One region of the Priestia sp. GS2 genome, then DNA from elsewhere that is predicted to be linked to it. Evidence: predicted binding sites of a transcription regulator. Region 1 holds the regulator's gene; each other region holds the start of a gene.

What was found. Region 1 encodes CtsR, which represses protease genes until heat stress. Its sites were predicted from a motif close to ATGGTCAATAAAGGTCAAACA; they were not measured.
Region 2: a site for CtsR is predicted at 1,108-1,128, ahead of clpB (ATP-dependent chaperone ClpB). Genes of this name have one in related genera too.
Region 3: a site for CtsR is predicted at 956-976, ahead of clpP (ATP-dependent Clp endopeptidase proteolytic subunit ClpP). Genes of this name have one in related genera too.

The regions. Positions count from the first base shown of each region.
Region 1 is NZ_JAZGJX010000001.1:3,334,274-3,336,476, reverse strand. It holds rRNA gene V2145_RS17020 (23S ribosomal RNA) at 1-327, shown strand, start outside; rRNA gene rrf (5S ribosomal RNA) at 508-623, shown strand; gene V2145_RS17010 (CtsR family transcriptional regulator) at 825-1,286, shown strand; gene V2145_RS17005 (UvrB/UvrC motif-containing protein) at 1,324-1,863, shown strand; gene V2145_RS17000 (protein arginine kinase) at 1,868-2,203, shown strand, end outside.
Region 2 is NZ_JAZGJX010000001.1:3,079,892-3,082,094, reverse strand. It holds gene V2145_RS15640 (undecaprenyl-diphosphate phosphatase) at 1-632, opposite strand, end outside; gene V2145_RS15635 (YjzC family protein) at 859-1,038, shown strand; gene clpB (ATP-dependent chaperone ClpB) at 1,142-2,203, shown strand, end outside.
Region 3 is NZ_JAZGJX010000001.1:3,529,189-3,531,391, forward strand. It holds gene V2145_RS18085 (hypothetical protein) at 1-544, opposite strand, end outside; tRNA gene V2145_RS18090 (tRNA-Arg) at 719-790, opposite strand; gene clpP (ATP-dependent Clp endopeptidase proteolytic subunit ClpP) at 1,029-1,616, shown strand; gene V2145_RS18100 (HPr family phosphocarrier protein) at 1,651-1,905, opposite strand; gene whiA (DNA-binding protein WhiA) at 1,932-2,203, opposite strand, start outside.

The sequences.
Region 1 (2,203 bases):
CGCGAGCTGGGTTCAGAACGTCGTGAGACAGTTCGGTCCCTATCCGTCGTGGGCGTAGGAAATTTGAGAGGAGCTGTCCTTAGTACGAGAGGACCGGGATGGACACACCGCTGGTGTACCAGTTGTCTTGCCAAAGGCATCGCTGGGTAGCTATGTGTGGACGGGATAAGTGCTGAAAGCATCTAAGCATGAAGCCCCCCTCAAGATGAGATTTCCCATAGCGCAAGCTAGTAAGATCCCTGAAAGATGATCAGGTTGATAGGTCAGAGGTGGAAGCACGGCGACGTGTGTAGCTGACTGATACTAATCGATCGAGGACTTAACCAAATTAGAAAAGCGAAGGCGACTGTTCAATTGTGAAAGGCGTTGGAGCTTCTGATAGGGAAACCGCTTTTTGGTTTCAATAACAGAAGTGAAACGACCGAACAATTAGGAGCCGTAGCTAGACAGTAAACTTAGTACTCAGCAAAATGTTATCTAGTTTTGAGAGAATAATCTCAATTCATGTCTGGTGGCGATAGCAGAGAGGTCACACCCGTTCCCATGCCGAACACGGAAGTTAAGTTCTCTAGCGCCGATGGTAGTTGGGACTTTGTCCCTGTGAGAGTAGGACGTTGCCAGGCACATTTAAAAGGATTAGCTTATAGCTAATCCTTTTTTTATTTCTCATTAATTTCAATAAATTACGTTTTGAACCCTATTTTAGTGGAAACCATAAAAGTAAGACAAAACTTATCAAACTACATAGTTGAAATTTCTTTCATTTCCTTTTATATTTAACTTAATAAGGTCAAATATAGTCAAAGTCAGAAGGAGGGTGCAATGTGCCAAATATCTCTGACATCATTGAACAGTATTTAAAAGAAGTGCTTGAATTAAGTGACAGAGAAATTGTGGAGATTAAACGTAGCGAAATCGCCGATAAGTTTCAATGTGTTCCGTCTCAAATCAACTACGTTATTAATACTCGCTTTACAATTGAAAGAGGTTATGTGGTTGAGAGTAAAAGAGGTGGAGGCGGCTTTATTAGAATTGCTAAAGTCCGAACTCATAATGCTTCTCATTTATTTCAACAAGTCATTGATCTTATCGAATCACAAATTTCACAGTCCTATGCTGAAAGCGTCATTTTCAGGTTAGTTGGAGAAAAGGTCATTACAGAGCGAGAAGCTAAGATAATGCTTAGCGTAATTCATCGATCCGTTATTGATCTTGAGCTACCATATCGTGATGAACTTCGAGCCAAGTTACTAAAAGCTATGTTAAATTCATTGAGGTATCGCTAATTGAATTGATTTTATGTAGACAGGGAGAGATGATTGCATGATTTGTCAGCAATGTGAGATTCGACCTGCAACACTTCACTTTACAAATGTAGTGAATGGGAATAAGACAGAAGTACACCTTTGCGAACAATGCGCTGCAGAGAGTGGAGATGTATTTTCTATATCATCTCAGCAAGGCTTTTCAATTAATAGTCTATTAGCAGGACTATTAAATTTTGAACCTTCTGCTACAGGTCCGAATACAATTAAAAAAGAACCACTACGTTGCCCTACATGCGGAATGACGTATCATCAATTTTCTAAGGTAGGTCGTTTTGGCTGTTCGAATTGTTATGAAACTTTTGAACAACCACTTGTTCCGTTTTTAAAGAGGTTACATGGGGGGAATTATTTACATCATGGTAAAATTCCAAAGAGAATTGGAAGTAATCTTCATTTAAAAAAGGAATTACAGGCTCTGAGATTGAATTTAAAGGAGTATATTGAAAAAGAGGAATTCGAAAAGGCTGCAGAGCTTCGAGATGAAATCCGCCTATTAGAGAAAAAAATTAATGAATCTACGGGAAAGGAGACATAGCCGAATGTCTGAACTATTCTTCACAAATCCCGTAAGCTCTTGGATGAAACAAGAAGCACCGGACTCTGATATTGTACTAAGCAGCAGAATTCGTCTAGCTAGAAACTTAACAAATTTTCTTTTTCCTACAATGTTAGCAAAAGAAAAAGCTGATGAAATTGTAAACGATTTTGATCAAGTATTTGAAGAAATAAGAAAAGCGGAAGATTTTGAGTTATCTTCTTTAAAAATGAGTGAATTAAAGTCACTAGAGAAACGAGTATTAGTAGAGAAGCATTTAATTAGCCCTCAATTAGCTGAATCTAATGTAGGAGCTTGTTATTTATCAAAGCAAGAAGAT
Region 2 (2,203 bases), 250 kb from region 1:
TCGCTAATCCCTAATACTGTTACACCTAAGCTTACGGGAATGTAAAGTAAGAATGAGAAACGAAGAGCCGTTTCTTGTTTTGTTCCGCGTAGCATAGCAGCAACAATAGTTGCTCCTGAGCGACTAATTCCAGGGATAAGTGCTACAGCTTGCGCTAGTCCAATAATAATAGCGTCTTTTACAGAAAGCGCTGCGTCATTTTTTCGTCCTCGAAGGTTACGAATAATCCAAAGGGCAATACCCGTAGCAATTAAAGCAAAACCAAGTACTTTCAACGATTTTAGATTTGCTTCAATCACATCACCAAAAAGTACTCCAATAATACCGGCCGGAATTGTTCCGATGATTAAGTAAATGATAAATTGAAAATCAGATTTTGCGTCTTGATCCTTTGTTTTTAAGAACTTAAGACCATTTACAATAAGTCGAAGAATATCTTCACGATAAATAATAAGTACTGCAATCAAAGAAGCTGTATTTACTAAAATTTCGAAACTGAGGCCTTCAATATTTAAACCAAATAAATGTTGAGCAAGTACAATATGTCCGCTAGACGAGACGGGAATCGGTTCTGTAATCCCTTGGAAAAGGCCTAAAAATAAATACTTCAAAAGCAAATAAAATTGTTCCATGCGTAAATCCTTTCTACATTTTCAATAGTTAATTTAAATATTTGTTAAAGGTACATCTTTCAGTATAAAAAAACTTTGCTTCACTGTGAAGTAAAAAGAGAAATTCCTTTAAATGTAAACACTTTTTCTAATGTTTTCCTAGTTCATATCCTGATTATGAAATGAAAAACAGGGGGCATAGTATAAGAGAAGAGCTGGATTTTTTATTAATGAAGGAGGAAGGGAAATGGGACAAAACCGTCATTTTACAGCAGGTCAAAAAGCACCAAATAACGGTGTTTATATAGAAATTGGTGAAACGGGAAGCAACGTAAATAATCCTAAAAAAGTGAAGTTGCAAGCTGGAGATCGTTTTCCAGAAACGTCGAATGATGATCGTCATTGGACATATATTAGAAAGCCTTAATATACAAGTAAAGCCATCTCCTGCAGATGGCTTTACTTGCGTACAAAAACCATTTTATAATATGAAATAAAGGTCAAGAATAGTCAAAGGTGGAGGGATTACAATGGATGTAAATAAAATGACGCAAAAGCTTCAGGAAGGAGTTATGAGTGCACAATCTGAAGCCATTAAGCGAGGTCATCAAGAAATTGATAGTCTTCACGTACTTTACTCGTTAGTTCATCAGCCAGATGGCATTGCGGTTCGTATTTTAGATCATTTACATATTGAAACAGAGCAGTTTATAAAAAGCCTTGAAGCAGAGTTAGCTAAAAAGCCATCTGTAACTGGTTCAGGTGTTGAAGCTGGTAAAGTATATATTACGTCGGCTCTACAGCAGCTGCTTGTTAAAGCTCAAGAAGAAGCAGATAACTTAAAAGACGAATATATGGCAGTAGAGCACCTGTTTTTAGCCGGGGCTAATAAAGATTCAAAAACTAGTTTGGGAAAGCTGTTTAACCAATACGGAATCACGAAGCAAAAGCTAATGGACGTTCTGCAAAAAATTCGTGGCAATCAACGTATTACGAATCAAACACCTGAAGGGACATACGAAGTCTTAAGCAAGTATGGTCGTGATTTGGTAGCAGAAGTAAGAGAAGGAAAAGTAGACCCTGTCATCGGCCGAGATCAAGAAATTCGTCGCGTCATTCGAATCCTTTCTCGTAAAACAAAGAATAATCCAGTGTTAATCGGAGAGCCTGGAGTGGGGAAAACAGCGATTGTGGAAGGGCTTGCACAGCGGATTGTGCGAAAAGATGTTCCCGAAGGATTAAAGGATAAAATGGTGTTTGCTCTAGATATGGGAGCCTTAGTAGCAGGAGCAAAATTTCGCGGTGAGTTTGAAGAGCGTCTAAAAGCTGTGTTACAAGAAGTAAAAAAGAGCAATGGACAGATTTTATTATTTATTGACGAGCTGCATACTATTGTAGGAGCTGGTCGTACAGACGGAGCCATGGATGCGGGAAATTTACTTAAGCCAATGCTTGCTCGTGGTGAACTTCACTGCATTGGAGCAACAACCCTTGATGAATACCGTCAATATATTGAAAAAGATCCAGCGCTAGAGCGCCGTTTTCAGCAAGTATTAGTTGAAGAGCCAACAGTAGAAGATACGATTTCTATT
Region 3 (2,203 bases), 190 kb from region 1:
TATACATTACCGTATCACGACCAGGCTCTTCTCCAGCTAGTTCGTAGCCTTCCAGTACTTTAATTGCATACTCTTGATTATCACTTTGAACTAATTCTTTGTCTTGAACTTCAGGATTTTCTACCGGTTGCTCTTCTTTTGGCTTTTCATTTGATACAGCATCCTTTTGTTCTTCTGCTGGCTTTGCTTCTTGCTCTTCTTTCGTTACTTCTGTTTGTTCCTTATCTTCAGGTGACTCGGTTGAAGACTTTTCGTTGGAAGGCTTTTCTTTTACATTCTCATTTGTTTTCTCTTCGACTACTGGCTCTTCTTTATCTGGTGTTACTTCGCCTTTTGACTCCACGTCATTACTTTCAGTCTCTTCTGGCTCTTTATTCGCCTGAGAATCTTTACTGTCAGACTGCTCCTCTGACACTGATGCTTCATCTTCTTGTTGAACTTGCTGAGACTTTTCTTGTGTTGATGCTTCTTCATTCGAACCACATGCGGAAAGCAACAACGCAAGAGATGCACTGACAATAAAAAACTTGTTAAGGGATTTCACAATTTTTCCTCCTTAGTTTTACTTTTCCTTATATACTTGTTTTATAGTATTCTGCCAAAATTGGCAACCGTGACAAACGAATTAACTTAGGAATTATTAGGTCTATCCACATATAAAATATACAGTTTTTACAGAACAAACAAAAAAGCGTTGCAAGTTTGCAACGCTTTAAGACGCCCTCGACAGGATTCGAACCCACCCTAAGAGAACCGGAATCTCTTGTGCTATCCACTACACTACGAGGGCATAAAATAAATCATTATTCCTATGATGACTGCTTTTATTATAGGAAAGAAAACCAATCTTTTCAAGTATACAACGTTTATTTTTAGAGCAATCGGGAAAAATTTATAGAGTACAGAAGAGGAATACATACGAGATAAAGCGAATATGTGTAAAGAACAGTTCTTTTGTTTGACCTTTATTGACCTTACATGTATTATAAGGTACATAACAAATTATTCTTGTTAAGGAGGAATTTTATATGAATCTAATTCCTACAGTTATTGAACAAACAAACCGCGGCGAGCGTGCATACGACATTTATTCACGTCTGTTAAAAGACCGTATCATTATGCTTGGAAGTGCAATTGATGATAACGTTGCAAACTCAATTGTATCACAGCTTCTATTCTTAGCAGCAGAAGACCCAGAAAAAGATATTTCACTTTACATTAACAGTCCTGGTGGATCAATTACAGCAGGTATGGCGATTTACGATACAATGCAATTTATCAAGCCAAAAGTATCAACAATTTGTATCGGAATGGCTGCTTCAATGGGTGCTTTCTTACTTGCTGCAGGTGAAAAAGGCAAACGTTTTGCATTACCAAATAGTGAAGTAATGATTCACCAACCTTTAGGTGGAGCGCAAGGTCAAGCAACAGAAATTGAAATTGCTGCTAAACGTATTCTTTTCTTACGTGAGAAATTAAATCACATTTTAGCTGAGCGCACTGGTCAACCATTAGAAGTTCTTCAACGTGATACAGATCGCGATAACTTTATGACTGCTGAACGTGCTCTTGAATACGGATTAATTGATAAAATTTTAACAAATGATCCGAAGTAATAGGAAAAACCGTCCCCGAGTAGGGACGGTTTTTTTATGCATCATTTTCTACGTAAGCACAAAGAGCTTCAACTGCTTCCTCTTCATCGCTACCTTCAGCAATTAACGTAATAACGGTGCCACGGTTTAGTGCTAAGCTCATCAACCCCATAATACTCTTAGCATTTACTACTTTTTCATCTTTCTTTAAAAATACGTCCGATGTAAAACGATTAGCCTCTTGAACAAACATGGCTGCCACTCTTGCTTGTAAGCCTGTTCTCAATTTGATTTCTACTTGTTTTTCCACTACGTTTCCCTCCCATGTCCCTTGCTTTACGTAACCGGTTGTCCAGCACGCAGTTTATCAGCAATTTCATCAATCTTGCGTAGACGATGATTAATTCCAGATTTGCTAATTTGCCCGCCAGATACCATTTCCCCTAGCTCTTTTAACGTTACATCTTGATATTCTACTCGTAAGCGCGCAATTTCTCGAAGCTTTTCAGGCAGTACTTCAAGCCCCACCGTCTCTTGAATATAACGAATATTTTCTACCTGCCGAATCGCAGCACCAATGGTTTTGTTTAAGTTCGCTGTTTCACAAT